2 regions of the Lysinibacillus sp. UBA5994 genome follow, and region 1 is predicted to be linked to the other one. Evidence: a T-box and tRNA genes for the amino acid it is inferred to sense, from the RefSeq annotation. Region 1 holds a T-box; the other holds one or more tRNA genes.
What was found. The T-box of region 1 lies ahead of argS (arginine--tRNA ligase). A T-box ahead of a tRNA ligase gene usually reads a tRNA of that ligase, here a tRNA-Arg.
Positions count from the first base shown of each region.

Region 2: it has a tRNA-Arg gene. The T-box ahead of argS (arginine--tRNA ligase) is inferred to sense a tRNA for this amino acid. The anticodon was not compared.

Region 1 covers NZ_DJAU01000026.1:202,801-218,574, forward strand. Annotated here, with positions in the region: gene B3D98_RS09090 (aminotransferase class I/II-fold pyridoxal phosphate-dependent enzyme) at 1-452, shown strand, start outside; gene B3D98_RS09095 (cupin domain-containing protein) at 508-873, opposite strand; gene B3D98_RS09100 (AI-2E family transporter) at 975-2,174, opposite strand; gene B3D98_RS09105 (LCP family protein) at 2,239-3,189, opposite strand; gene msrA (peptide-methionine (S)-S-oxide reductase MsrA) at 3,364-3,885, shown strand; gene recQ (DNA helicase RecQ) at 3,947-5,719, opposite strand; gene B3D98_RS09120 (TcaA NTF2-like domain-containing protein) at 5,727-6,830, opposite strand; gene B3D98_RS09125 (CynX/NimT family MFS transporter) at 7,085-8,260, opposite strand; gene argS (arginine--tRNA ligase) at 8,392-10,065, opposite strand; T-box leader at 10,110-10,329, opposite strand; gene B3D98_RS09135 (FAD-dependent oxidoreductase) at 10,411-12,297, opposite strand; gene B3D98_RS09140 (ABC-F family ATP-binding cassette domain-containing protein) at 12,898-14,502, shown strand; gene B3D98_RS09145 (metallophosphoesterase family protein) at 14,632-15,351, shown strand; gene B3D98_RS09150 (amidohydrolase family protein) at 15,409-15,774, opposite strand, start outside.
Region 2 covers NZ_DJAU01000002.1:177,593-193,366, reverse strand. Annotated here, with positions in the region: gene rapZ (RNase adapter RapZ) at 1-456, shown strand, start outside; gene B3D98_RS01230 (gluconeogenesis factor YvcK family protein) at 461-1,456, shown strand; gene whiA (DNA-binding protein WhiA) at 1,522-2,469, shown strand; gene B3D98_RS01220 (HPr family phosphocarrier protein) at 2,582-2,839, shown strand; gene clpP (ATP-dependent Clp endopeptidase proteolytic subunit ClpP) at 2,894-3,484, opposite strand; tRNA gene B3D98_RS01210 (tRNA-Arg) at 3,794-3,868, shown strand; gene B3D98_RS01205 (basic amino acid ABC transporter substrate-binding protein) at 4,368-5,165, shown strand; gene B3D98_RS01200 (amino acid ABC transporter permease) at 5,252-5,962, shown strand; gene B3D98_RS01195 (amino acid ABC transporter ATP-binding protein) at 5,959-6,681, shown strand; gene B3D98_RS01190 (spore coat protein) at 6,732-7,346, opposite strand; gene B3D98_RS01185 (LemA family protein) at 7,480-8,061, shown strand; gene B3D98_RS01180 (TPM domain-containing protein) at 8,061-8,810, shown strand; gene B3D98_RS01175 (S9 family peptidase) at 8,958-11,231, shown strand; gene B3D98_RS01170 (PLP-dependent aminotransferase family protein) at 11,286-12,656, opposite strand; gene B3D98_RS01165 (DMT family transporter) at 12,779-13,696, shown strand; gene B3D98_RS01160 (glutaredoxin family protein) at 13,749-13,982, shown strand; gene B3D98_RS01155 (hypothetical protein) at 14,244-14,366, shown strand; gene B3D98_RS01150 (sugar-binding transcriptional regulator) at 14,542-15,594, shown strand; gene gap (type I glyceraldehyde-3-phosphate dehydrogenase) at 15,721-15,774, shown strand, end outside.

The DNA.
Region 1 (15,774 bases):
GCCTTGCTGGAACACGTATTGCCTATATCGCAGGAAATGCAGAAATGATCGCTGTTATTAAGCAATTAAAATCAAATTTAGATTTTGGTATTTTCGAGCCTATCCAGGATGCGGCTGTCGTAGCACTGGATAACGCAGAGGAAATTACGGAAAGCTTACGTGCTACTTTCTCAGAGCGCCATAAAACGCTGATGAATGGCTTACAAGCTTTAGGCTGGGAAGCCGCACCCTCTGATGGTGGAATGTTCGTATGGGCTAAATATCCCTATGCTATCGATTGCACAGAATTAGCCTTTCAATTGATTGAACAAGTAGGCGTTGTCACAGTTCCAGGAACCGTATTTGGTACAGCTGGACAAGGCTATTTACGTTTAGCATTAGTTCAACCAAAGGAACTTCTGCAAGAAGCCGTGGATCGCTTAGCAAAAGTACAATTATTAGCAAAGCAATAATTAGTCAATGTAAAAACCCTTCTAACATTTTGTTGGAAGGGTTTTTCTATGATGGTTAAATCCATACATCATTTTCAGCGGTAAGCTCTGATTGCTCCTCACCTGTATTCACGACACCCATTGGCTCTACAAGCAGAATTTTACACTCCGAAGCTGCAAAGGGTTTATGTTCCACATTGCGTGGGACAACAAACATCTCTCCTGCACGCAAGCTTACCTGGCCATCTCGGAATTCGATGATTAATTGCCCCTCAAGGACGATAAATACCTCATCCGTATCCTCATGCTTATGCCAAACAAAATCCCCCTGAACTTTGACGAGTTTGAATTGATAATCATTCATTTCAGCAATAACCTTTGGAGACCAATGCTCTTGAAATTTAGCCAGTTTCTCTTGAAAATTAATCGGTATGTATGCCATTTCCTTTTCCCCCTTGCTTTGACTCTACTACTAGAATAGCATAATGCCGTTTTCTACAGCAAAAACCAGCTACTGCGTTGCTAGCAGTAGCTGGTCGTTTATTAGATATCATATTTTTGATGAACGTCATCTTCGTAGCGATTATAGCGCTGCTTAAAGAGCTTGAATAAATGCGTGACAAGTACCTTAAAGATTGCATAGCCCGGAATCCCTAAAATAACGCCTGGGACACCAAATAACGAGCCTGCCGTTAATAGTACAAAGATAATCGTAATCGGGTGAATACTGAGTGATTTCCCCATAATTTGCGGTGAAATGAACTTTCCTTCGATTAACTGAACGATTGTCCATACAATTGCCAGCTTAATCAGCATCAATGGGGATGTAACAAGAGCGATAATGACTGCTGGTGTGATCGCAATAACGGGTCCTAAATAGGGCACCACACTTGTAATCATGGCAAGGAAGCCGAGCAATAAAGCATACTTCATGCCAATAATTAAGAAGCCAATCGTTACCATTGCCCCAATACACATGGATACTAAAATCTGTCCCTGTATGTACGAACTAATTTGCTTGTCCATGTCATGGAAAATGTCAGTTACCTCTTTACGCATACGTGGTGGGCACACTTTCAGCATAAATTTCGGTAATTTTTCGCCCTCTTTTAGTAAATAAAACAGGATGAATGGCACCGTTACAAGTGATAGCACAATACCTGTTAACGTTGAAAGGAAGCCGGTAATACCAGATGCCACACCCTGTGCTACATTGGTCGCCATATCCTTCACTGTTTTTACCATATCCGTTGTGAAGTTATTCAAAACTTCATCAAAATTAAAACTAATTTTATCTAAGTACTCATTAAAACGTGAATGATTTAGGAATTCTACAATGTTTTGTGTAAATGCCATGAAGTACTCTGGGAATTCCTGTGCTAAATTCGTGAACTGATCGCGTAAAAACGGATAGACTAGCACCACAAGTAACGTAATGACACCAATGACCGCAATATAGAGGATTAAAATACCCCATATTCTTGGAATGCGCCATCGTACTAGAATCGCCAGCAATGGGCGTAATAAATAGTAACCAATGACGGCTAGTACCCCTGGTAAAATGACTACTTCAAATAAAACTTGTAGCGGGGTAAAGATAAAGGAAACTTGATTAAACATAAAAATAACACATGCCACCAGTAATAAAATTACCAGTGTAAATAATAGGTTTCTACCACCTAAAAAACGAATAAACTTGGTTGCTAACAGGCTTGAACGCTCTTTTGGTCTCTCTTTTTCCATATATCCACCCCAATCCAAATGCTCTACCTTTATATTACAGGATAATGCTGGTTTTTGCGAAACATCACTCTAGTGAAATACCTAAAAAATCACTTAAAAAGGCTTTGTTTTGCTCCACATCGATGACAATTGAATCGCCCGCATGGCTAAAGTTTTGGAATTGATAGCTACCCTCGATAGGGATGGTTGCTTTCTCAATGTTTACCTTGCCCTTTGATAGCAATTTAAGTACTTGCTGCATTTCCTCAGTAGATGAATAATCTGTTGTGATATAGCCCTGTGCCGCACCAACAAATTTTGGTAAATGCAACATATTCGTAGGCGTTAATAACTCTGTTTTTAATGCCTCAATCACTTTTTGCTGACGTGCAACACGCCCAAAATCTCCTTCTGCATCATGACGGAAACGCGCATAACCTAGTAACTCCTGTCCATTTAAACGATGAACACCTTGCTTTAACTCTACCCCAATATTTTCAGACATGTCCTTTTCAACATCCATTTCCACACCATTTGGCGCTAAAATATCCACTAAGGATTCAAAGTTTTTAAAATCAATTAGTGCATAGTGATGAATCGGTAGGCCAAACATATTTGTCAATGTATCCTTTAATAGCTGAACACCGTCTAGGTAGTAAGCTGTATTAAGCTTATAGGATTGATAGCCTGGAATATCCGCGTAAATATCGCGCATAAAGGATACGAGTTTAATGTCGTTGTTTGCTTTATTCCAGGATAATACCATCATTGTATCAGTCCGTGATTTTTCCTCTCCACGTGTATCGACCCCTAAAATCAAATAGTTTTCGATATCCCCTTTGATGCTATCACCCGTAAAATCCTCCTGTGCAACTTTGGTGTCGTTGGCTAATTCAAGTCCGCTGCGATATTGCATGACCGAATAGCCCACAATCACAATAATACACAATAGTAATAGTGTAAAAAATGCTCTCCCTTTACGTAATCGACGCTTTTTAGGACGTTGGGAGCGTCTCGTATAATCTTGCTCTTCCATAACAACTAACTCCTCTATTTTGATATAGTTAATGTAACGATTGATTAGCTAGAAAGTTTCATTATAAAAAGGATCTATTCCATGTTTTTCTATCTAAACGTTATTTTACACCCATTTGCACAGTTTGGCGTAAAACAATGCTATAATATTTTCACAAAAGAAAGGATGATTCAAATGATAGAAAAAGCGACATTTGCTGGCGGCTGTTTTTGGTGTATGGTCAAGCCATTTGTCGAGTGGGACGGTATACATAAAGTCACTTCAGGCTATATGGGTGGCCACTTAGAAAACCCAACCTATGAAGATGTCAAAAAAGGAACGTCAGGTCATTTAGAAGTAGTCGAAATCGAATTCGACCCTGCTATTTTTAGTTATGAGCAGCTCCTTGATATTTATTGGATGCAAATTGACCCGACGGATGCGTATGGACAGTTCCATGACCGTGGTGAATCCTATACTACAGCAATCTTTACCTATACAGATGAGCAAAAGCAAATCGCAGAGGCATCGAAAGAAAAGCTTGCCAATAGCGGACGCTTTGATAAACCTATTGTAACCAAAATTCGCGATGCTGAACGCTTTTATCCAGCAGAGGATTATCACCAGGATTATTATAAAAAAGAGACAGCACACTATCAGCAAGACCGTGCCGTTTCTGGGCGTGATACGTTCATTGCGAAGCATTGGGAAAAATAATATAAAAGAGGTGTCTCCAGCTTGTGGGACACCTCTCTTTTATACAATAGCAACAAATTTATTAAACAGAGGCTTCCAAAAACGATTGTAGTGCGTCAAAGAAGCGTTGACCATACTTCTCATATTTTACTTCGCCTATACCACTCACCTGTCGTAAATCCTCCAGTACAGTTGGTCTCTTATCACATAATTCACGTAACGTTTTATCAGAAAATACAACAAATGGTGGGACCTTTTCTTCGTCGGCAATCTCTTTGCGTAATACCCGTAAGTGTTCAAATAATGGATCATTATCCACCAGCTTCTTCACTGTGACAGCTTCCTTACGCATGACCTGTCGATTGCCAAGCAGCACTTCCTTGCCTTCAGCAGATACATAAATTGTAGGGAATGTACCGTGCTTCACGGCCAGCAAGCCCTCTGCAATTAAAAATTCGATAAAGTTGGAGACATCCTTTGAGGTATATTGTCCTTTTAAAATGCCATAGGTCGATAAACGGGCAAAGCCAAATTCAGCGATCTTTTGATTTTTAGAGCCAATTAGCACCTGTGCCACCATGGTCTTCCCGAATTTTTGTCCCATACGCACAACACAGGCCAGCACCTTTTGCGCATCCTCTGTCACATCTGTCACTGCTCGCCCGTCAATACAGTTACTACAACGCCCACATGGCTCCTCCTCAACTTCTCCAAAATACGCTAAAATCGCATTCTGTAGGCAGCCCTCAGTATGGCAATAATCGACCATTGTTTGTAGTTTAGCTAGCTCCTGTGTAATACGAGCCTCATCCTGTGACTGTTCGATAAGAAAACGCTGTGTTTGAACGTCCCCTGAAGCATACAATAAAATACAAGCACTTGGCAGACCATCTCGGCCAGCACGGCCCGCTTCCTGGTAATAGCTCTCCATATTACGAGGCATTTGATAATGCAACACAAAGCGCACATTACTTTTATCAATACCCATACCAAAAGCATTCGTTGCCACCATGATACGTGCCTCATCTTTTAAAAACCGCTCCTGCTCAGCCATTCGTAAGTTCTCTGATAGACCTGCATGATATTTCGCAACGTCTTCACCAGAGCGACTCAGCACATCATAAATGGCATCCACAGCTTTTCGAGTAGCTGCATAAATGATGCCCACTTCCTGTTTATTTTGTTGTACATAATTTTTTACATAACGTTCTTTATTTTCACCAATTAACACCGAAAGTGCCAAATTCTCACGTGAAAAGCCTGTCATGACCGTTGCCTGCTCATCAATCGCTAACAATTGACGAATATCATCACAAACCGTTGGCGTTGCAGTAGCTGTCAGCGCTAAAACAGTGGGTTTTTGGGGCCATAGCGTAAAAAGCTTGTGGATCGAACGATAGCTTGGTCTAAAATCATGCCCCCATTGCGATATACAATGAGCCTCGTCAATCGCAAGTAATGGGACAGATAAATACGACAATGCTTGAAGAAACGTAGTACTTTCCAGTCGTTCAGGTGCAATATAGAGGAGCTTTAAATAACCCGCACTAGCAAGCTGCATGGTTTCATCCACTTCCTGTGCCGTCAGCGTACTATTAATATAGGCTGCTGGAATATTTGCTGTACGTAAAGCCTCCACCTGATCTTGCATCAGTGAAATCAGTGGCGAAATCACGATGGTTAACCCCTCAAGCATTAGCGCTGGAATTTGATAGCAAATGGATTTCCCTCCACCTGTTGGCATGACACAAAGACTTGACTGCCCTCGTAATGTTTGTTCAATAATCTGGGCTTGTCCTTGCCGAAAGGTATCATAGCCAAAATGATGCTGTAGCATTTGTCTAGCTTGCTCCATGCAAAATTCACTCCTTGTTTGTGAGACCAAGTAGCTTGTACTCGCCCTGTTCATTTTTTTCTAACTCATACAACATGTTGGAGTAGGCAAGTGCCTCCTGTCCAGCAGCATTCGTCAGGATATATTCCGTTTTAGCCTGTACGATAAGACGCTGTCCCTCTACACGAATTGCCTGAATATCCGTGTTTGAGAAATGAATTTTGGCTTGCTTGGAAGCATAATAGGCAACCATACTAGCCAAGGTTTCCTGTATAGCCTCTGTCCCGACAATCGGTTTCAAAACACTTGCATCCTGGGTTGTCACAGCCCCCTTTAAATACTTGTGAAACGTATCTAAAAATAGCATAATTTCATCGGTATTATACGCAAATATATTTTCTCCATATTGTTCGATTGCTTGCTGTACAGCTTCTTTATCCCCTTGTTCAATATAGGGGTATAAGTTTTTCGATTGGGAAAGTCGTACACTGGCTGTCATGCCCTCCTCAATCCATTCATCGATGGATGCTTGGAATTCCTTTATAGGCAATATGTATGGCTGCGACGCTCCTTGCTGTTGTCGATTAAAATATAATCCGACAATGGCTCCGTTTTCAGCCTCCATGACAGGGCTTCCTAAAGGTATCGATTGTTCCGCTTTTATATAATAAGCCGCTACTTTATCTTGGTATTTTTGAATCGTATAGGGTAAGCCATTCACATAAACAGCTAGCTGATTTAGCTCACCTTCATATAAATTAGGCACTTGCACATCCGCTTGATAGGTTACTCGTAGCAGGGCCATATTATAGGCTGTTGACATGACATGAATAGTCGCTGCTACCAGCTTGTCCTGACCAAATTGAACGAGGGCAGTTGGTTTGGAAGCCACTAGTGCGCCATTCGTTAAAATATACAGTTGATCATCCTGCTGCCTGATAATAATGCCTGCTCCAACACCATACTCTCCAATTACTTTGACCTCTGGGACAATTTTTTCCTGTTGCTTCGTCACAGCTCCCTCTGTTTCCACCTCTGCCTTTTTATTTTGAAACCATCCTGTCCCTATTTGACTGTCACAGCCTGCTACCAGAAAAGCTGCCGCTCCTAAAATGAGCACTTTTTTATACATACCTTCACCAAAACTTTCTATTCTACATTCTCTCTTCTCTATCATAATCAAGGACTAGTAATGTTTCAAGTTTACATAATATTATTATTGGAAAATTAATATTAGAAAAATGCAGCAACTTCCCTAAAGTCATTTCTTTCTACCCATTAATATTGATGGAAGACAAAATTTGCTGTGAGGATGGAAGGATATTATACCCTCAAAATAATTTTCACATAAAAAGACATGTGCAACCTGACACATGTCTCTTACAATCATTTTTTTCTTAATAGTCCTGTCGTTACTAGAATGCCGAGCATTAATAATACAAAGATCAGATACGTCCATGTATGGTTGCCCGTTAGGTCATAGCACACGCCTATTAGAATGGGGATAATGGCACTTACCATAAAGCCACCTGCCAGCACCATAGATGACCAACTAGTGGCCTCCTGATCATTTTTGGCTTCATCAAGAGGCAACAGTAGTCCTATTGGAAATAGCCCGCTTAGCACAATACCAATTAATAAAACAGCCAGCCATAGGTAAATACCCGCTGTCAGCCAGAGTAGCATAAATCCAATCACGCCGACAAAGCTAAACACTAGTAGCCAGGCCATTCGACTTGGCCATTTTTCCATGAGAATTGGTACCGCCATATTCCCTATCATTTGTACAATAGACATAATTGTTAGCATAGCACTGGATGCCTCTAATGACAGGCCTTTGTCCTGCAATAGCGGCGTAAGCCATGACATGATTGAGAAAAAGAGTGATGTTTGTAAACCAAAGTACAGTAAAATTACCCAGGCACGTCTAGATGTCCACGGATTACGGACTTCTTCTGACGTAGTTACTTGTTGGAGCTGCTCGTTGTGTTCGGATGGAATTGCCGCTAGCCAGATAACGAGAGCAACTATAGCAAGGATTGACCACATACCAAGGGCGATTGTCCAGCTATTACTAAAACTCTGATAAAAAGTCACGGTTAAGGCTGCACTTAAAGTAGCCCCTACGCCTATACCGAATGAATAGATACCGACTATTGTCGTAAAGCGTTCTGGAAACTTTTTCTTAATATAAGCATTTAGGATAGGACCAATCATTGCAATCGCTAAGCCTGCCGCAAAGCTTGTCACGATGAGCAAGAGATAGCTTGCTTGGAAAAAGCGTAGCCCATTCGCGACGACAAGGATGGCCACTAAAAGGGTGATAGCTGATTTCGTGCCCATTTTTCGCTGAAGCGGGACAGCCAAAGGTGCGAATAATCCCATACAAAAAACGGGGATAGCTGTGAGAAAGCTCATGCTTGTATTCGAGACTTGTAAGGATGTCATGAGGACATTAAAAAGCGGTCCTATTCCCGTGACAGCTGGCCTCATATTAAGAGCGACAAAAAATATACTAATGACCACGAAGGTGAGTGATAATGTCCAATGTTTTTTAGCCAATTGTTTGATCCCCTCTGTTATTACGCAGCCTTCATTTATGAAAAGCTTGCATGGATTCCTCTATCCTTTTATCATGTTTTACGATGGTTGGTCAATGATTGGACAGTTTACCTTTACATGGATAATGCTTCTTACATATTTTCAGGTGATTCGATACCTAATAAGGCTAATGACTCTTTTAAAACAATAGCAACACTCTGACATAATGCAAGACGGGATGCTTGCTGTTCATCTTCTACTAATATTTTGTACTGTGCATAATATTTATTAAATAAACGTGCCAGTTGTAAGGCATATTTCGCTATTTGGGACGGATCAGCCTGCTCAAAAGCCATAGCTACCGTTTTAGGAAACTGTTCTAGTAATAAAATAATCGGCCAAGCCTGCTCTCCTAAAGATTTGAATAGCATATCTTGAGTCGGAGCTTTCTTTTTATCTAAAATAGAGCAAATACGTGCATATGTATACTGTACATATGGCCCTGTTTCGCCTTCAAAATTCATCATTTGCTCGATTGAAAATTCAATATCGTTGAGACGATGGGATTTTAAATCATTAAAAATTACCGCTCCAACCCCCACTTGCTTTGCGACTTGCTCTTTGTTAGGTAGAGAAGGGTTTTTCTGCTCCATATTACGCTGTGCCGTCGTTATAGCTTCTGCTAGTACATCAGCTAATAACACCACTTTACCTTTACGAGTCGACATTTTTTTGCCATCCTTCAGCATCATGCCAAATGACACATGTTGCAGATTCTTTGCCCAAGGATAGCCCATTTTTTCGATGACCTGAAAAAGTTGTTTAAAGTGGAGGGACTGCTCATTGCCAACAACGTAGAACATCTTTTGGGGCTGGTAGTGCTGTTGGCGATACAGGGCTGCTGCTAAATCACGCGTCGCATAAAGCGTGGCTCCATCCGTTTTCGTTATTAAACATGGAGGCATCTCCTCCATCTCCACAACATACGCACCTTCTGATTCCACAAGGAGCCCTTTTTCTTTTAATTCTGTTACAACGGACGGCATTTTGTCATTGTAAAAGGCTTCACCTATAAAGGCATCAAAATGAATTCCTAATAGCTCATATATTGTTTGAAATTCTATGAATGACACATCTCGGAACCATTGCCATAATGCCTGCGCCTCTTCATTACCGTCCTCCAATGCTTTAAAGGCGGCACGAGCCTGTTCATTGAGCGTTGGGTCTTGCTCGGCCTCTTCATGAAACTTCACATAAATCTTTAATAACTCCTCTATCGGGGAAGCCGAAATAGCTTGTTTATCACCCCAAAGCTGATAAGCAACAATAAGCTTGCCAAATTGTGTACCCCAGTCCCCTAAATGATTGATACGAATGGCTTGATAGCCATTTTTTTCTGCAATATTTGCTAAGGCATTACCGATGACCGTTGAACGTAAATGTCCCATCGAGAAAGGCTTGGCGATATTAGGAGAGGAAAAATCCAAGACGACCGTTCCCATCTTTGTTGGCGTAGTACCATATTGTTGCTTGTCGCGCAGAATCTTGCGTAACACCTGTTGCGTCACCTTTTGTTGATCAAGAAAAATATTGACATAGCCACCAACAGCTTGCACACGCTCGATACTGTCATGATTTAATTGACTTGCTATCTGTGCTGCGATACTTTGCGGTGATTTTTTCAACACTTTTGCTAGAGTAAAGCATGGAAAGGCTACGTCCCCTAGCTCCAAGCTTTTGGGTTTTTCTAATAATGACAATATGTCCTCTCCTATTATTTGCTGCTTTAATGCGACTGCTATACTGTCGGCGATTTGTTGATTCATTTTGCTCCTCCTCCTGTTCAAATAAAAAAGCCCTCGCCTCTATAATTAGAGACGAGAGCATGATAATCCCGTGGTACCACTCTAGTTGCCATGTCACATGACCACTTTCCGTTGTTAACGAGGTGACGCCCCGCTATTCTCTACTATTTGTTCGAGAATCTTCTCCAAAGTGCGCTTCATTCATGGTTCCTGCATTAGGCTCCCACCATCCCTAACTCGCTAGCCAGTCATTCCATCAATTACTCTCTTTTTCATCGAATTTTTTTATGATTTTGACATATATTACAGGACTTTCTAATTGGCGTCAACCCTTTTTTACGTTGCCGTTTCAGCAAAAAACGCTCCTCACAAGGAGGAACGTTTTTTTTCTACATAATGAATCACATCAGCCATAATCGCATACATCTCTTTTAATTTTAATTTCTTATTATCAGAGACTTTCTTCGCTACTTTCTCCGTGACAATTCCTTTTTCTACCAATGTATCCCAGCTAGTCGCATTGGATTCACCGATGAGGACGTCAGCCAAATATTGAGCTAACTCATCTCGCTCAATAGCTTCATCGCCTTGATTATAAACTTTATTGATGACAATTTCGAGCTGGTCCTTCATTCCTGCTGCACTTTCTCCACCAGCACGTAGCATGCTCTCTTTTAACATTTTAGCAAACTTTATTTTCGTCGCCTTACTGTCTACTTTTAGGTCATTATCATAGCCGCCCACAACAAGGCCGTAATTAATGAGGGTTTGAATGGCTTCATCATACCATTCTCCTTGATATGGATACTCAATTGAAAATGAATCAACATAGGCACCTTGTTTAGCTAATTGCTTTCGTAATGTAGCGATTAATGATTTATCCTTACTCATGTCTCTAAAGGTTACATCGTGCTTCTGTGCAAGAGCAGCCGCAGTCCCAGCCGCTTCACCTGTCACCATCCCTGTTGGAACAATACGTGCACTACCAGCTGCAAGTGATGAATAACCAGCAGAGCGTCCGACAACCAGTAAGCCATCAATATCCTTCGGTACTAAAGACCGGAAAGGAATAGCATATTGCTTTGGTGCAGCGATCACATAGCCATAATCATGAGGCGTTTGCGCTTGCACATCGACTGGATAAGAAGCAATGCCAATGCTATCCCACTGATCACTATTTTTCCACAGGTCTGCCATTGGTAATTGATACTCTGCCCAAATATGTCTCGTTTCTCGGACGTAGAGTTCTTCTGGATAGCTGACAATTTCAGCCTTTTCAAACCCTGGGAAGTTTGTTTGTAAATATTTTAGAATGTGTAACGTTTCTTTCTTCCCAGCGACAATCGCCGCTTGTTTTGAGGATTCATTCAAGCCATCAATACCAAAAATCTGTAAGGCATTGATGAAATATTCATCATCTACACGAGCTAAGTTTAACCCTCGTAATCTTGTACCCTCTTGTAATGGCTTGTATTCATCATGTAGCTTTGTAAAGCCCCACATCACCGTATGATTTAAATTAGCACCGCCAAATACACCGGAATTAGCCGCTTTTTTGACTTCATCCCAATTGACATTTTTTAAATGTAGCATTAAAGTCACAGCCATACGCTTATCCTTTATGCCAATATCTTCTCCGCCCACAAAGAAAGGAACGCCCGACAAGGCAGCAAAATCAGCATCCTGTGTAGCATCTATGAATGATTTCCCCGTCACAACATATGTACCGTACTCATTTTTTAATTCCACAGACGTTAATTGTTGTTGTTTGACATTTGCTTTCACAACCTCGGTTTGCACGGATAACGTTAAGTTGGGCTCTTCATCGATTAGCTTTTTAAAGGCTGCCTTAGCACCTACAATGCCAAAAGCGTCATTCCCTCTAACAAGCTCATGCCATTCCTTAAATATTCCCTCACTAATCGAGTTGTTATGGCCATCACGAGGAATGTCGAGGAAATTCAGCATACCATATGTAAATAATCCACCTAACTCTTGTCGTTTTTCGACCAGCAATGTTTTCGCACCATTTCGAGCAGCAGCCACAGCCGCAGCCACTCCCTCTGGCTCACCACCGATGACAATAACATCATATTCTTCCTCTATATGTTCAATTGGTTCTGGCTTTTTATACTCATCTACTAATTTATTGTATGCCATAGAGTTTGTTATTTCTTTAATAAAATAGTAGCTACCAAACCCAACTAAAACTACTATTACACAAGTGGCTGTCCATAATAAGCCCTTACCCATAATATACCTCCAATTGTTAAAATTTCCATCGATGTGTTTATTTAATCATCATTCCCGCCACAAGGGCTGAATGTCCTAGTTGAACGCAGGCATAGCATATCATTACCACAAACGAATAATTCTTTAGCTTACAGCATTCTTATATGAAATTATCATCAAGATAAATGAATGAAATCATTTATGAGGATTGTGATGTTTTTAGTCTAACTTTAGCAACATCTATCTAGTATAAATGAAAGAGCCACGAATAGCTGGCATTCAAAACGGGGATGGGCTTGTGGGCACCAGTGATGATTTACTTGATATATAAACAGTCAGAATCATTTTAGACGAAACCTTTGTGAATAAGCAACTAAAATCCCCGTGGTAAATGATGTCATTTTTCTATTCTTTTTCAAAAATAGTTAATCACACTACAATATAGACGCCTCACTCTCAAAGAAAGTTACACCAAATTTAGATTTTTTATTGTATCTTTATTCAGTTTATGTTTAACAAAAAATGTGGAAAGAACGCCAAACCTTGATTTAATAATGTTTATAGACTATGGAACATATTTCATGCTATACTAGAGCCATTGTGAAAAAAGGAGGAACTTGCATGATTCAAGTTAGTAATGTAGGTCTTCGCTATGGCGATCGTAAACTATTTGAAGACGTAAATATAAAATTCACACCAGGCAATTGCTACGGTTTAATTGGGGCAAATGGTGCTGGTAAATCAACATTTTTAAAAATCCTTTCTGGTGAAATTGAAGCGCAGGAAGGAAATGTATCGATGGGTAAGGACGAACGTTTATCTGTCCTGAAACAAAACCACTTCGAATATGATGAGCATACAGTGCTCGACACAGTTATTATGGGGAATAAACGCCTATATGACGTGAAAACAGAAAAAGATGCTATCTATGCAAAGGAAGATTTCTCCGATGAGGATGGCATGCGTGCTGCAGAGTTAGAAGGTGAATTTGCAGAGCTAAACGGTTGGGAAGCTGATTCAGAAGCGGCTACACTATTAAACGGTTTAGGTATCTCCGATGATCTTCATTACATGCTAATGGGCGATCTTGAAGGTTCTGACAAAGTTAAAGTATTACTGGCACAGGCACTGTTTGGTCAGCCTGATGTACTATTACTCGATGAGCCTACCAACCACCTTGACTTAAAGGCAATTCAGTGGCTGGAAGAGTTCCTGATTAACTTTGAGAATACAGTTATTGTTGTATCCCATGACCGTCACTTCTTAAATAAAGTATGTACACATATTGCGGATTTGGACTTCTCTAAAATCCAATTATATGTAGGGAACTATGATTTCTGGTATGAATCTTCTCAATTAGCACAAAAAATGGCACAAGATCAAAATGCGAAAAAAGAAGAGAAAATTAAAGAATTACAAGCGTTTATCGCACGTTTCTCTGCCAATGCTTCTAAATCGAAGCAAGCAACATCTCGTAAAAAAATGCTGGATAAAATTGAGCTGGATGATATTAAGCCATCAAGCCGTAAATATCCATTCATCAACTTCCAAATCGGCCGTGAAATTGGGAACGATGTCCTAACAGTAGACGGTCTAACAGCAAGTCATGAAGGCGAAACGCTATTCAAGGACATGCGCTTCTCGATGAACAAAGAAGATAAAATTGTTTTACTTGGTAGCCCAATGGCGAAAACAGCACTTCTTGATATTTTAATGGAAGAAAAAGAAGCGGATGCTGGCACATTTAAATGGGGTGTAACGACATCTCAAAGCTACTTCGAAAACGATCATGACAAGTACTTCGAAGGTTCTGAAAAAACATTAGTAGAATGGTTACGTCAATATTCTCCAGACGATGAAACAGAAAGCTTCCTACGTGGTTTCCTAGGACGCATGCTGTTCTCTGGTGAAGAAGTGAAGAAATCCCCTGCTGTTCTTTCTGGGGGCGAAAAGGTACGTTGTATGCTATCGAAAATGATGCTTGCGACAGCAAATGTTATTTTATTAGATGAACCTACGAACCACCTTGACCTTGAATCTATTCAAGCATTGAACGAAGGCTTAATTCGTTTCAAAGGCGCAATGATTTTCACATCACATGACCATCAGTTCATCCAAACAATTGCTAACCGTGTCATCGAAATCCGTGAAGACGGCTCTATTTTAGATAAGCAGTTAACATATGATGAATTCCTAGAGTGGAAAGATAGCCAAGGCTTAAGCTAAGCTTTACAAAAATCCTCTACCCATAGTGGGTAGAGGATTTTTTTGTCTTTTGTGTTTATATGGTTTTTAAAGGATTAAAAGGATTTTTATTGAATGATATAGTATAGCATTAATGAGGGGGTAATCTTCGTGAAGAAAATTGCAATTATATCAGATATTCATGGGAATAAAACGGCATTAGAGGCCGTATTAAAAGACATTCGCTTAAGAAAGATTGACAGAATTTTTTGTTTAGGTGATTTAATCGGCAAGGGCCCTCAAGGTTCTGCCTGTATAGAACTTATCCAACAGAATTGTGAACAAGTCGTACGAGGCAATTGGGACGTATTTATTCAATCCCCTACTGACAATGATTTTCTCCAATGGTTTAAAGATCGATTAACAGCAAAAGACTATCAATATCTCGGGTCATTACCCTTCCATATTGATCTTGAATTAAATGAACAGCTCATAAGATTTTTCCATGCGTCTCCAAGAAGTGAATTTGAACGTATCCTACCAAATCATCCACTTGAAAAGCGTTTATCTATGTTTGATAATACTGCAGTAACCAATTCAAGCCATTACAAGAAACATCCTGATATTGTGTTCTATGGCGATATCCATACAACTTTTTTACATACATATAAACAAGGAATTCTTTGTAATGTAGGGAGTGTTGGTAATTCACTTGACCTAACTTCTGCTTCCTATGCCATTCTAGATGGAACACAGTCAAACAATGCCATCCAATTTATTAGAGTAGCATATGACCGAGAGGCTGAGCTAATGATCGCAAAAGAACTAGGTATGCCTCAATTAGATCAGTATTATAATGAAATTATGTTTGCCAACTATCGAAATGCTTAGTACCGTCATAATTAAAAAAGAATCCATTTTCATGCCAACATGGATTCTTTTTTATATTCAACGCTGAAAATACCATTGTAGCGCATTCTTGTAGAGGATTTTATCAGCAGCCTGTTGATCAAATAGCTGTTGAATCAATTCCACATCCCCATAATTAAAAGGTCGTTTAGCTCTTGTAGACGGGCAATCTGTTCCAAACATGAGGGCATCTGGATTAGCATTATAAATCGCTTGTAAAGCATGCTTCACATCCAGCTCCACACGACCAAAGCCAGTCGCCTTGACACGTACTCCCTTATCAACAAGCTTTAATAAATGTGGCAGCCCTTCTTCCGACAACCCTAAATGATCGATGGAGATGGCTGGTAATGCTTCAATTGTCGAGGCTATCTCCGGTATTTCCTTCGCATCGATATATAATTC
Region 2 (15,774 bases), on a different contig from region 1:
GTTTATAACACATCTAACATGAAACCAAAGCAATTACGTGAAAAAATCGTAAAAGAATTTGCAAGTGAGGCAGATACTATTTTTACCGTTAACATTATGTCCTTTGGCTTTAAACATGGTATGCCGATTGATGCGGACTTAGTGTTTGATGTTCGTTTTCTTAAAAACCCATACTATGTGGAGGAGCTACGTCCAAAAACGGGTCTTCAAACAGAGGTATCTTCTTATGTGTTAGCGTTGGAAGATACGCAAATCCTTATACAAAAACTGACGGATTTATTAGACTTTATGATTCCTCTCTATCGACAAGAAGGTAAATCACAGCTTGTTATTGCTTTTGGTTGTACTGGGGGCCAGCATCGCTCCGTGACATTAGCAGAATTTTTTGGTGCATATTTTGCGGGCAAGGAAAATACGGTTATTACGCATCGTGATATTAATCGTAGAAAGGAATGAGTGAATGGGGAAAAAGCAAACAAAGCTTGTGGTAATTGGTGGTGGCACAGGGCTCTCCACGTTACTTCGCGGTCTGAAGCATCACCCATTTGATATTACTGCTATTGTAACAGTAGCAGATGATGGTGGATCTTCAGGTCGTTTACGTGATGATTACGATATCCCACCGCCTGGCGATGTACGTAATGTGATTGCAGCATTATCAGATATTGAGCCCCTTGTAGAGCAAATGTTTCAATACCGTTTTTCGGCATCTGAAGACTTACGAGGTCACTCCTTAGGGAATTTAATGCTTACAGCCCTTACTGATATTACTGGTGATTTCAATCATGCTATCAGTGAGATGGGAAAGGTTTTAAAAGTTCATGGTCGAGTTATTCCAGCAGCTAATAAAAAAATCACCTTACATGCTGTGCTTGAGGACGGTTCAATTATCGAGGGAGAATCAAAAATCCCGACAGCGACGAAACGCATTAATCGCGTTTTTTTAGTACCTGAAAATGTGCAACCGTTGCCAGAAGCTATTCGTGCAATACTTCGTGCAGACTATATTTTAATAGGACCAGGAAGCTTATATACAAGTATTATTCCGAATTTGCTTGTTAAGGAAATAGGTGAAGCAGTTGTTAAGGCTAAAGGAAGAAAAATATATGTTTGTAATTTAATGACACAAAAGGGTGAAACCATTTCCTATACAGCAGGCGATCATGTAACAGCCATACATAAGCATGTTGGCCATGATTTTATCGATTCCATTTTAGTAAATGATGAAGAACTCCCTAACCCTGTAAAAGAACTGTATAAAGAAGAAAGAGCGGAACCAGTAACATTTGACGTAGCAAAGCTTGAAAGTATGGGTTTAGAAGTTATCAAACGAGACATTGCTACAATTCGACCAGATGGAACGGTTCGACATAATGCTACAAATGTTGCAGAATGGCTGGTAGATTATGCTGATATTTACCATCAAAAAGTAAGAGGACCAATAATAGAAACATAATGGCTTTATTGTATATGGTAAGATGAACATATACATAGAAATCATGATTGAAAGGGGGGCGTGATATGTCTTTTGCTTCTGAAACAAAAAAAGAATTGACACAAATAGAAGCGGACAATCATTGTATGAAAGCAGAAGTTTCTGCCCTAATTCGTATGAATGGTTCATTATCCTTTGCAAATAAACAACTAAGCTTAGACGTGCAAACCGAAAACGCTGCAATTGCCAGAAGACTATATACGATTATGAAAAAATTGTATCCGTACAATGTTGAATTACTTGTTCGTAAGAAAATGCGATTGAAAAAAAATAATGTGTATATATGCCGTGTAAGAGAAGGAGCGCGTGAGCTATTAATTGATTTAGAAATCATCTCAGACGACTTTCAATTTAACCATACTATCTCAAGAAAGCTCATTCAAAAGAGCGGCCAAAAAAGAGCTTATTTAAGAGGAGCCTTTTTAGCAGGAGGTTCCGTCAATAATCCAGAAACATCGGCTTATCATTTAGAGGTTTATTCTTTATATAAAGAACATGGTGAGGCATTAATGGATTTGATGAATGAATTTGAACTCAATGCCAAAACAATTGAACGTAAAAAAGGCTTTGTAACTTACTTAAAAGAAGCAGAAAAAATTTCAGATTTCCTTAATATTGTTGGAGCGCATCAGGCTATGATGAAATTTGAAGATGTTCGGATTTTGCGAGATATGCGTAATAGTGTCAACCGTATTGTGAACTGTGAAACTGCCAATTTAAATAAAACCATTGGAGCAGCATTACGGCAGGTTGAGAATATTCGATTTATTGAAAATTCAATTGGTCTTGATCAACTACCGGAGAAGCTTCGTGAAATAGCACGTCTCCGTGTTGAATACCAAGATGTGACATTAAAAGAGCTTGGTGAAATGGTATCTAGTGGAACGGTTAGTAAATCAGGTGTTAACCATCGATTGAGAAAAATTGATGAGATTGCGGATGCATTAAGGCGTGGTGAAAAAATAGGTGGTTAAGTTATCATACTTTTCAGGTATGAATGTCATGCGTAATCGCTTATTGTTCTTTTGCAGTAAGTAAGGTAAGATAAAACTAATAGATGAACGGTAGTGAAGGGGAGTTTTGAGAATGATTGAGAGAAGAGTCCAGGTTAAATTAAAATTAGGACTACAAGCTAGACAAGCAGCACTATTTGTGCAAGAAGCAAATCGTTTTAGTGCTGATATCTTTCTAGAAAAAGATGAGAAAAAAGTAAATGCCAAATCCATTATGGGTGTTATGAGCTTAGCAGTTGCTAAAGGTACCGAAGTGACTTTAAGCAGTGAAGGTAACGATGCTGAGCAAGCGGTTACAGCATTGGCAACAATTATTGAAAATGAAGATTAACATTCATTAAATACAAAAGGCATCACAGAGCAATTCTGTGATGCCTTCTATTTTTTATTTATTATCGCTACGGTGCATAATATGATCGATTAAACCGTATTCTTTTGCACGTTCAGCAGTCATGAAGTTATCACGATCTGTGTCTCTTGCAATGACTTCAAGTGGTTGACCAGTGCGTTCAGATAAAATGCCATTTAATTTCTCACGTAAGAATAGAATACGTTTAGCAGCAATTTCAATTTCTGTCGCTTGACCTTGTGCACCACCTAGTGGTTGGTGAATCATGACTTCAGCATTTGGTAAGGCAAAACGTTTACCGGGTTCTCCAGCTGCAAGTAGGAAAGCACCCATTGATGCAGCCATACCAATACAAATTGTTTGTACCTGTGGTTTAATGATTTGCATTGTGTCATAGATAGCCATACCAGCCGTAATGGATCCGCCAGGTGAGTTAATATAAAGAGAGATATCTTTATCTGGATCTTCTGCTTGTAGGAAAAGAAGCTGAGCGACAATGGAGTTAGCAACATTGTCATCAATAGCACTTCCTAAAAGGATAATACGGTCTTTAAGTAGACGTGAATAAATGTCATATGCACGCTCACCACGACTAGTTTGTTCAATAACTGTAGGAATTAAATTCATGTTAAATCCTCCTTAAAAAGCTAAATTCGAATACCTTTGCTGAAAATTTTCCTTTGTATTTCAGCTGTATCCTTATCATACACATTATAGTCAGGGAAGGTCAAATATTAACCCTGCTAAAGTGAAATTAAAAAAAATAAATTGTTTTTGCATTCTATGGTTGAATTATATAGGATAGGCTTGTATAATGATTAAGGTTATAAGGTTTAAAGTACAGGACACTATTTTGCAGGTATGCTTCAAAAATGAGGGTTATCTACATCATGCTTTTCGTAAGCCTAGAGTGAGTACTTTTTTTTTGTGTCTTTTGCCCTCGTGGTGTAATGGATAACACGTAAGATTCCGGTTCTTGCACTGGGGGTTCGATTCCCTCCGAGGGCGCCATTTTACTGATCAATTGATATACTGTTATAGCTCATCTCCTAATAAGTAGTTTAGCAGCCTGCTTACTGGAGATCGAGAGGAAGAATAAAGGGAATACTGTCCTAGTTGGCATTATTCCCCTATTTATTCCTTTCAAACCTTCAAAAAAGCAACAACTCCAAATTATTTTTTAGTGAACATACTGTACGTGAGACTAGTAATAGTCGAAAAAAAAGAATCCTATCTGAGGGGATTCTTTTTTTTTGCCTAAATTTATCGAAATTTGGCATGGTTCTTATTGTATATATATTAGTTTTAGGTTAATTTTCTTGTTATTTATACATGTTTTTTCAAATTATATGAATTTATTATAAATTTATATGAAAAAATATTTAATTTTATGCGAAAAGTTGTTGTCTAAATACTATAATGTTAATATAATTGACCTAATAGTCTAACATTTCCGAATTGCGAAAAATAATACGTAATTCGGAAAATTATCGAACTAGGGGGAAATACAATGAAAAAAACAGGTTGGATGTTACTGATGATTATTGCAGCTTTAACATTAGCACTTGCAGGTTGTGGTACAAAAGATGATGCATCTTCAGGTAGCTCATCTTCAGAAGATGGTGGAGATGGCAAAAAAGTTTACAAAGTAGGTACTGAGGCAACTTTTGCACCATTTGAATCTGTTGACGATTCAGGGAAAATTGTAGGGATTGATGTCGATATTCTACAAGCTATCGCAGATGAGATGGACTTTGAGGTTGAGTGGAATAATATTGGATGGGAGCCAGTGTTCCAAACAATTAAGAACGGTGAAACAGATATCGGTGCTTCTGGAATCACAATTACGGAAGAGCGTAAAGAATCATTTGATTTTACAGAACCGTATTATGAGTCTCAGTTATTAATTGTTGTGAAAGAAGATTCAAAGATTAAATCTCTTGATGAATTAAAAGATAAAAAAGTATCTGTACAAATCAATGCAACTGGTCATATGGCAGCGAAAAAGCTACAAGGGGAAGCAAGTACAAATATTATGGCTTTTGAAAGTCAGCCAATCGCTATCCAAGAGATGCTAAATGGTAATGTTGATGCAGCTATCGGAGATAATGCAGTAGTTTATGAATATATCAAAGCTCACCCAGATCAAAAACTAAAAGTAATTGAAGATGATGCATTCGAAAAAGAATACTATGGCTTCATGGTTCAAAAAGGGAATAAAGAATTGCTAGATAAATTAAACGAAGGTCTTAAAAAGATTAAAGAAAACGGTAAATTAAAAGAAATTACAGGCATTGATTTTCAATAAAAATGAATGAAATGATGCTACTAACATAGTAACTTTGCTAACAGCTCATTTATTAATTGTAATTTAAAGGGGAATGGGGTTTTCGGATGGACATCTTTGACTTACGCTGGGACATTGTCTGGAACTACCGAGATATGTTTATACGAGGTATTGGCGTAACACTTATTTTGACACTTAGTGGTTATTTTGGCGGTATTCTATTAGGACTATTTTTAGGCCTTGGAAAATTATCGAGTAAAAAATGGATTTATTGGCCATCTAAACTATATATCGATTTATTCCGTGGAACACCGATGCTTGTACAAATCTTGTTAATTCACTTAGCAGTTATTCCAACAATTTTTGGTCATTCTTTAGGTTATATGGTATCAGGGATTACAGCGCTTATTTTAAACTGTGCTGCTTATAATGCGGAAATTTTCCGTGCAGGGATTCAAAGTATTGCAAAAGGGCAAATGGAGGCTGCTCGCTCTCTTGGATTAACGCATAACCAAGCGATGCGTAAGGTCATTTTACCTCAAGCATTTAGACGTATGATTCCGCCATTGGGCAATGAATTTATTGCATTATTAAAAGATTCTTCACTCGTAACTGTAATTGCAGCACCAGATATTTTATACGCTAGTAAGGTCGTAGCTGGTGCAAGCTTCCGCTTCTGGGAACCGTATATCGTTGCAGCATTATTATATTTAGTGTTGACATATGGTGTAACGAAGATTGTAGCATTTATCGAGAAACGATTTAGCAATAGCTATGTCCCTCGTAAAGCTAAGGTAGAAGGGCGGGAAGCTAGATGATAAAAATTGAAAACCTACACAAATACTTTGGCAAGCTTGAAGTATTAAAAGGAATCGATTATGAAATTCAAGAAAAACAAGTTGTCTGTGTTATTGGGCCGTCTGGTTCAGGAAAAAGTACATTTCTCCGTTGCATCAATATGTTAGAAGAAGTAACGGATGGTGCTATTTATATTGAAAATGTAAAAATTAATGATCCTAAAACGAATATCAATGAAATTCGCGCTGAAGTGGGTATGGTGTTTCAACAATTTAACTTATTCCCGCATATGACGGTTATCGATAATGTCACGATGGCACCTATGCAAATTCGTAAAATGAATCGTACAGACGCAGAAGCTTTAGGACATGAGCTATTAAAAAAGGTCGGGCTCGACAGCAAGGCCTATAATTATCCTGAGCAGCTATCAGGTGGTCAGCAACAACGTGTGGCGATTGCTCGTGCCTTAGCAATGAAGCCAAAAGCTATTTTATTTGACGAGCCAACTTCAGCACTTGACCCTGAAATGGTAAAAGAGGTGCTAGATGTTATGAAAAATCTAGCAGCTGAAGGGATGACAATGGTAGTTGTGACACATGAAATGGGCTTTGCTCGTGAAGTAGGTGATCGAGTAGTCTTCATGGATGGGGGCTATATTGTAGAAGAAGGGTCTCCAGAGGAACTATTCGGCAATCCCCAAAGCGACCGTACGAAAGCGTTTTTAGGAAAAGTATTATAAAGCTGAAAAAGCGAACGACATGCTCGTTCGCTTTTTTGTGCTTTTCTTATTTAATGAAGGGGATTAGATGTTGTGTCGAATGCATTCAGCATCGTTTGCATATCCTGTTGGGAATACTGAGGCACCTGATAATAGCCGTGTTTATTTTGATAAATGGATAATTCGTATCCCATTTCAATACAGTTAGGAATACTATCCGCAACAACGCGACGAACTACAGGGTTTGTTGTCTCCAACGCAGCAGTTGTCATACATTTCGCTGCTCCTTTTTGAGCTCCAAGTAAAAATCCAGAAATAGCTTCATCATTAATTTCATTAGCGTTTTGCATCGGCTTTTTTGGTTGACCAGGATTTAGGCCATATTTGAAATCATTTCCTGTTTCCATTTGGTAGCGTCCTGTTGGAACAGATGGATCGTGTCCTGTTTTAAAGGACTCTACGATCGTATTGTACATACCAAGAGTGAAATTATATTGGCGATCCAAAATGTTGAGTAATTCAGGATCTTTTACATGGGGACGCAAAATAATCGCTTGGTTCATACCTGCAATAATTTCGCCAATTGTTTCATGCATGTCCATCATTTCATGTCCACCATGATTTAGGCTATGTTGTTGATTTAAATTTGTTTGGTTTGATGATTCATTGTAAAACGATTGTGACAAAAAAAACGCCTCCTCAATAATTTTTTGTTGCAGTATTTAGTATGTCGTGTCAATTCAATTTCATACGGTATAAATGTAAAGGTAAAAATGTAGACTAAAGATAGAAGGAAAAGCAAGTCAAGGAGGATTAAAATTGAAAAAGTTACTTGGACCAATTGGAATAATTGTCATCATTCTTGTTGTAATCGCCTTATTATTTATACCTAAATACAATAGTCTGGTGACAGCCGAGGAAAATGTTGATTCTAAATGGGCACAAGTTGAAAATCAGCTCCAACGTCGCTATGATTTGATTCCCAATCTAGTGGAATCTGTGAAAGGCTATGCGAATCATGAGCAAGAGGTGATAGCGAATATTACGGAGGCACGTGCACAAATGGGAAGTGCAAGCTCACCAGAGGAGCAAGCTGTTGCCAATGATGCTTTAACTGGCGCTCTTAGTCGTTTACTAGTAGTTGTAGAAAATTACCCAAACTTAAAGGCAGATGCAAACTTCCGCCAGTTAATGGATGAGCTAGCAGGTACGGAAAATCGTCTGGCAGTAGCACGTGAGGATTACAATAATGAGGTGCAGCAATTCAATAAACATGTTAAACGTTTCCCGGGGAATTTGATGGCAGGGATGTTTGGCTTTGAACAAAAAGAATACTTTAAAGCCACAGCAGGAGCGGACAAAGCACCATCTATCGATTTTAGTCAATCGGGTACACAATAATGAAACGTTGCATTGTACAGATGATCATCGTTTGTTCGTTGCTTCTTTTTTTCTCGAATCTAGCAGAAGCAACGATGCCATCACCGATGAAAAATACGTATATACATGACTTTGCCAATGTAATTTCTGCGAATGTCAAAGAAGAGATAAATCAATATTCTGAGCAGTTGGATCAAGGCACGGGTGCTGAAATCATGGTAGTCACAGTTGATAGTCTTCATGGACAAGAGCCGAAAATGTATGCGACAAAATTGATTCGGTCATGGGGCATTGGTGACAAGGATAAAAATAACGGTGTCCTAATTTTAGCTACCTTAGGTCAAGGGGAAGGAAATAACGACGTTGTAATTGCCGTGGGTCAGGGACTAGAAGGAGCATTACCAGATGGTAAATTAGGACGCATTTTAGATAATGCATTTTATCCCTCAGCAAGTGCTGGTAATCTAGACCAAGCTTTTCAAGCAACCTATTCTGAAGTTTTCCGCGCTGTTGCCCAAGAGTATAATTGGAACGGTGATTTGCCAGAGCAAACAAAAGAAGAGGATGACATACCCACTTGGTTAATTATCCTAATCATTATCGTTGTTATTATTATCTATTCATTCTTTTCGAAAGGCGGCGGAGGTCCTCGCTCTGGAGGCTATGGCGGTTATCCAGGAAGTTTTTGTGGAGGACATTCGAGTAGAGGGGGCTTTGGCGGATTTGGTGGCGGATCTTCTGCTGGTGGGGGAGCAAGCAGGAAATTTTAATAGAGGTATGGCGAACTATTCTATATAGTTCGCTTTCATTTTGGCTTAATTAAAAACCTCTCAATTATTGACAATAATGCTAGAATTGTTATAATTTAAATATATCGACAAACGATATAGCGTAAACTGATATAGGGAGGAATCATTTTGAAAAAAAGATTTTTATCTGCATCGTTAGCAATTATTTTAACAACCTCTGTAGTTATTCCTGCAACAATGCAAGAAGTCCGTGCTGCAAATGAAACTAATAGCACAGTAACAGCACAAGAAGAACATGTGTCAGCGCAGGAATTTTTGAATTTAGCTGTAACAACTTTAACATTCCAGCACGGTTCAGATTCAATGCGTCAACAAATTATTGATAAATGGGTCAAGGCTGGAGAATTCACAGATTTAAGTTTGACAATTAAACGTGATGAAGCGGCTCGTATTTTAGTTAGAGCGTTAAATAAAGAAGAAAAAGAAGCTTCACTTGCTGACTATTTAGAGAAGGCCAATAAGATTGGTTTATTTAATGGCTTATCATTAAATACAGAAGCAATTTCAAAACAAGATGCAGTAAAAATATTAAACAATGCAAAACAAATAAAAAATGGTTCCAATCATGAAGGTGTAAAGGAAATTTCAGTTGAAGACTTTATGAAAAATCCTGGTAATTTTGGTTATGAACTTTCGCCAGATGGCAATTACATTACTTTTTCCTCTGCTTGGGAGAACAGAGCGAATGTTTTCGTGAAAAAGATGAATGATGATAGTGAGCCTGTTCGTGTTTCCAATTCAAAAGATCGAGACGTTGCAGGATTTTACTGGAAGGATAATAATTTACTCTACGTAAAGGATAAAGGTGGAGATGAAAACTTCCATATTTATTCTACAACATTTAATGGCTCTGAGGAAAAAGATCTAACGCCATATCCAAATGTCACAGTTGGGATATTAAGTGGCCTACAGGGTGTTAAAGATGAAATTCTTATCATGATGAATAAGGAAGATGCAACAGTTTTTGATGTCTACAAGTTGAATGTAAAGACTGGGGAAACAACTCACGTTGCAAAAAATCCGGGTAATATTACGAGCTGGCTAGCCGATCGCAATGGAAATGTGCGAATTGCCGTAGCCTCAGATGGTGTGGAAGGAACGATCCTTTATCGAGATTCTGAAAAGGATGAATTCAAGCCATTTATTGAAATGGAAGCTGGAGATGAAGTAATGCCACTAGCTTTCTCAAAAGACAATCAATACATTTACGCTACATCTAACAAAGGTAGAGACAAAGTAGAAGTTGTGAAATACGACTTAAAAGGTAATGAAGAAGTAATTATGTCTAATGATCAAGTAGATGTTTCTGGTGTCTTATATAGTGCCGAACACGATAAATTGCTATATGGTGCGTATATAACAGATAAACCACATTACCAATTCTTTGACGAGAACTTTGAAAAGCTTTTCCGTAAAATCCAAAGCAAGCTGAATGTGCATGAAAGTGAGCTTGGTATCAATGATTACAATAAAGAAATGACCAAATTTATTGTGAGTGTTTCAAGTGATACTGTCTATGGAAAATATTATTATTACGATTCTACGACAGATGAATTAACCGAGTTGGCCACTTTAAGCCCTTGGTTAAATCCGAATGAACTGGCAGAAATGCATCCAATTTCATATAAGAGCCGAGATGGCTTAACGATTAATGGCTATTTAACTTTACCGAAAAATAAAGAAGCAAAAGATCTCCCTCTTATTGTCAATCCTCATGGTGGGCCTTGGGCACGTGATATGTGGGGCTTCAACCCAGAAGTACAATTATTAGCTAATCGTGGCTATGCAGTGCTACAGGTGAATTTCCGTTCATCAACTGGATATGGTAAAGAATTCCTTCAGGCTGGTAATAAGCAATGGGGTCTGAAGATTCAAGATGACATCACTGATGGTGTCCAATGGGCAATTGACCAAGGCATTGCAGACCCTGATCGCATCGGTATTTATGGGGCATCATTTGGTGGTTATGCAACATTAGCGGGTATTACGTATACACCTGATTTATATGCTGCTGCAGTTGATTATGTAGGGGTATCTAACATATTTACATTATTAAATACCATCCCTCCTTACTGGGAAACTATGCGTAACATGTTTTATGAGCGCGTAGGTCATCCAGAGAAAGACAAAGAATTGTTAACTGCTGTTTCACCAGTTTTCCATGCAGATAAAATCAAAACACCATTATTTGTCGCACAAGGAGCAAATGACCCACGTGTAAACAAAGCAGAATCCGATCAAATTGTGGAAGCCTTACGCGCTAGAGGTGTGGATGTAGAGTACATGCTAAAAGATAATGAAGGACATGGCTTTGCAAATGAAGAAAATAGAATTGAATTCTATAATGCCATGGTAAAATTCTTCGATAGTCATTTAAAATAATTTAAAACGAAAGGCATTGATGTGTAGCTTGCTCACAATCAATGCCTTTTTTTATTACAATAGGTGAATGGGATTTGGATAGCGCATTTTACGTTCAAATGATGAAATGCACAGTGCTAGTTCCTCAATACCAGTATAAATTAATGGTTCATCTACCTGAGAAATACTTAAACGAATAAGATTATCTTTTTTAAATTCTGGTAGATACATTCTAGCAGCGTCATCCATCAATATATTTTTTTCCTTTAATAAATGAACCACCTGCCTAGCACTTACATTATCAGGAAGAACAACGGAAAGATAAAAGCCTGATACTGGTTTCGTATAGTTAGTAGAGGTGGGAAGTAATGATTCGCAAGCCTCCTGTAAAACGCTCATTTTTCTTACATAAAGCTCTTTAATCTTTTTAATATGACTATTAAACATACCGCTTTTTAAATAAATGTCTAAGGCACCCTGCGAGAGCACAGAGCTATTGAAATCAGCACTAAATTTATAACGTAGAAAATGATTTGTCATTATAGTGGGAAGGACGACTGTCGCTACTCTTAAACCCGGAAGAAATACCTTTGAAAAGCTTTTAATATAAATAACCCTGCCAGTGGGATTAAAAGAAAAAAACGGATCCGCTTTTTTATTAGGATCTAAATCTCCTAAAAAATCATCCTCCACAATATAAACATCATATTTTTCTGCTAATTCCACAATCTTTCTTTTTTCGTCATTTGTATAGCTATGACCAAGAGGATTATGGAATCTCGGCACAGTATAAAAAAACTTAATGTCATTATTGCGAAAAATATAGTCAAGACGATCTAAATCAATGCCCTCCATTGTTAAATCAATCCCAAAAGTTGTAGCTTGTTGCAGATGGACAGATTCTATAAAACCAAAATAGGTAGGCTGTTCTATTAATATATTATTTTTACCATTCGGAAAAGGCATTGCCGCTAGTAAATGTAATGCTTGCTGTGAGCCCGAGACAACAAATAATCGATCAGGTTCAGTAAAGACCTGTAAGTCCTGTAGATACTTAGCCAATTGTACACGCAGCGAGTAAAGCCCTTGCTGATCACTATAACTAAATAATTCTTCTTTATATGTGTCAATAGCTTGATTGATGCAATGCTGAAATTCAATATAGGGCATAATGCTTTTGTCTGGGCCAGCTGATAAAAAATCAATAACTTGTTGGTTTGTAGTTGGTTGCTCTATGTTATTCACAACATAATAGCCACTTTTGGGTTTGGAAAAAATAAGATGCTCCTTTTCTAATTCATTATACGCTCTTATCACTGTATTTTTACTGCAGGAAAATTGCTCAGACAGTTGTCGAACGGAAGGTAGTTTACTGCCTGCAAGGAGCACACCATTAGCAAGCTGCTCTTTAATGTCCTCTACAACTTCTAAATATTTTGCAATCATCATCCTTCCTCCTTTATCTGTACCAGGACAGTTGGTAGAAAATTCTGTTTATTTTTGAGATAGCGCCACTTACTATGGATTATACCAGGGACAGATGGAGAGGAAAATGAAAGGATGAGAACATGCAGGATAAAAGAAAAGAAAAAATAGGTTTGCTGTTAGGATTTGTGGGCGTAATTTGCTTTAGTCTAACGTTACCCGCAACAAGTACAGCTGTACCATATTTTGGAGCGACGATTGTAGGATTGGGGAGAGCTGTCATTGCGGCGTTCATCGTAGCCATTGTTTTACTTGTAAGAAAAGAAAGACTACCGACTGCTAGACAATTTAAAAGCTTGATAATAGTATCCTTTGGCGCTGTATTAGGGTTTCCTTTACTTACATCTTGGGCAATGATAAGGTTACCAGTTTCTCACGGAGCGGTAGAATTAGCACTTTTACCTTTAGCGACTGCGGGCTTTGCTTTATTCAGAGCAGGTGAACGTCCCTCATTTAAGTTTTGGTTATCGAGTGTTATTGGGGCTATAGCCGTTATTATTTATGCTAGCTTTTTAGGCTTAGGCCAATTACATATGGCAGATCTAGCATTATTAGCAGCAGTTGTAATATTAGGTCTTAGCTATGCAGAAGGAGGACAGTTAGCGAAGGAATTAGGGAGCTGGCAGGTGATTGCTTGGGCTATTTTGATGGCGGCTCCCTTTTTTATTGTCCCTGTCATTTCCCAATTTTCCTTGGAAATGCTACATGCCCCTCTTACAGCGTGGGTTAGCCTGTTATATTTAGCTGTTGTCAGTCAGTTTTTAGCATATGTTGCTTGGTATGGGGGAATGGCTTTAGGAGGTATTGCAAGAGTTAGTCAGATCCAATATTTACAGCCATTTTTAATGATTCTTTTTGCTACGCTATTTTTAAATGAATCCATCTCTTGGTTTACGATCGTCGTGGCAATGATTGTCGTGATTTCCGTCATTGTTGGCAAAAATACAACCATTACAAAGAAGGATGCTAAGACAGCTCAAATAAACATCATCAAAGAATAGTAGCCATTTCTACATTGCCACATCGTTTATAATAAAGGAGGAGGTGCTATCTATGAAGATTCAATTTTTTAGTCGGGCGAATTGTCCTTTATGTGTAGAAGGATTACAGACATTAAAGCTTGTTCAGGAAGATGTTCTATTTGATATTGAAATAATTGATATAGAGCAGGATGATCGTATACATGAAAAATATATGCTAATGATTCCGGTAGTTGAAAAAGAGGGTGTCGTCATTCAGTATGGTCATTTAGATTATGCCACGTTAATGGAGCGATTAGGCAGTTAATCTACTGAAAGTATAAAGAATTATTAACGGTATAAATGACTTTATTATTAGCTGTCATTCTCACAATTCACAAATTGTTCAATGAAAGCGGTTTGAATTTGAACAGTTTGTGAAGACCTTCACATTAGACTTTCTTTTCCTAAAAATCGGAGTAGAATAGGTATCAAGTAAGAAGTTGTTATAAAACAGTTTAGCAAATGTATCACAAATTTTAGTGGTTGTTATATTACAAAAATGAATGATGTGAAGGGAGATTTTACAATGTGGGTTATTACAGTATTTGAGAAAAAGGACGTTCGTATTTTTGAATTTACAAATAAAACTGAAGCAACAAAAGCTTTAGAAGGTTTTAAAAAGAATGCGATTTTATCTTTCACTAAATAAGTTCAACAAAGTCTTGTAGCTGTTTTTAGAGCTATGAGGCTTTTTTTTATCCAGAACAATACAACTACTTGCACTTTAAAACAATGCATATTATAATAAAAGCATAAGTGGGACACAAAATAATTAAGTGGGTTAAAAACAAACCCACCACTATTAATTAGGGGAGTAGATAGATATGTTAACTGTTCCAGAGGCACAGCAAAGGCTACTTCCTGAAATGTATCCGCTTCTGCAAGCAAGATATCGAATATTGCAAGCCGTTCAACTTATGCAACCAATCGGGCGACGTACACTAGCTGATTCACTGAAAATGACAGAAAGAGAAATACGCAAAGAAACTGATATTTTACGTGAACAAGGGTTATTAGATGCGCAAAAGTCGGGTATGGTATGTACAGATGATGGTGATATAGTCATTGAAAAATTAAGAGCTATCGTTTATGAATGGTCTGGTTTAACCCAGCTTGCAAAAGTGCTTGAAAGCCACTTTGGCATTCAACGTGTAGTCGTAGTTCCTGGTGATTACAATGAGGATCATACAATCCTAAGCATGCTAGGCAAAGAAGCAGCATTGCAATTTATGTCGGCTGCTTTTGATGAGCAAGTTGTAGCTGTCACTGGTGGAAAATCTGTTGCCTCACTTGCACAGTTTTTACATCCTTTAGACGGACAAAAGGATATCACTTTTGTAGCTGCACGTGGGGGGATTGGACATGAAATGCAAATGCAGGCCAATACACTTGTTGCAACATTTGCCATGCAAATGGAAACACAATACCGTACTTTATTTTTACCAGAGCATTTAAGTGAGCAAGCTTATCAAGCGATGCTAACAGAGCCGATGGTAACAGAAATGATGGCCTTCTATGATCAAGCAGATTGCGTCATTCATGGGATTGGCTCTGCAGAGGAAATGGCGATTCGTCGCAACTCATCTCCTGAGGATTTGCGAATTCTTGAGGAAAAAGGCGCTGTGAGTGAGGCTTTCGGTTATTATTTCAATGCCGATGGAGAAATAGTACATCGTATACGGACAATTGGTATCCAGCTTGAGCAGGTACAAAACAGTGAGCAGGTCATTGCTGTTGCAGCAGGAAAACAGAAGGTCAATGCAATGCTTTCTTATTTCAAAGTAGCACCTAAGCAAACCATATTTGTAACAGATGAAGCAGCGGCCAAAGCAATTGCTGCTAAAATATCTTCTATAGAAAATAAGCATCTTGAATGATGGCAAAGTTGTAAACATGTCACTCGATCTCAGAAAGTGCTAAAGCATTTTTTGAATGAGCATAAAGTAAATTTTGATGTCTCTATTCATAGAGACAGACATCACACATTATTGGAGGAATTAACAATGGCATTAAAATTAGCGATTAATGGATTTGGACGTATTGGACGTTTAGTATTT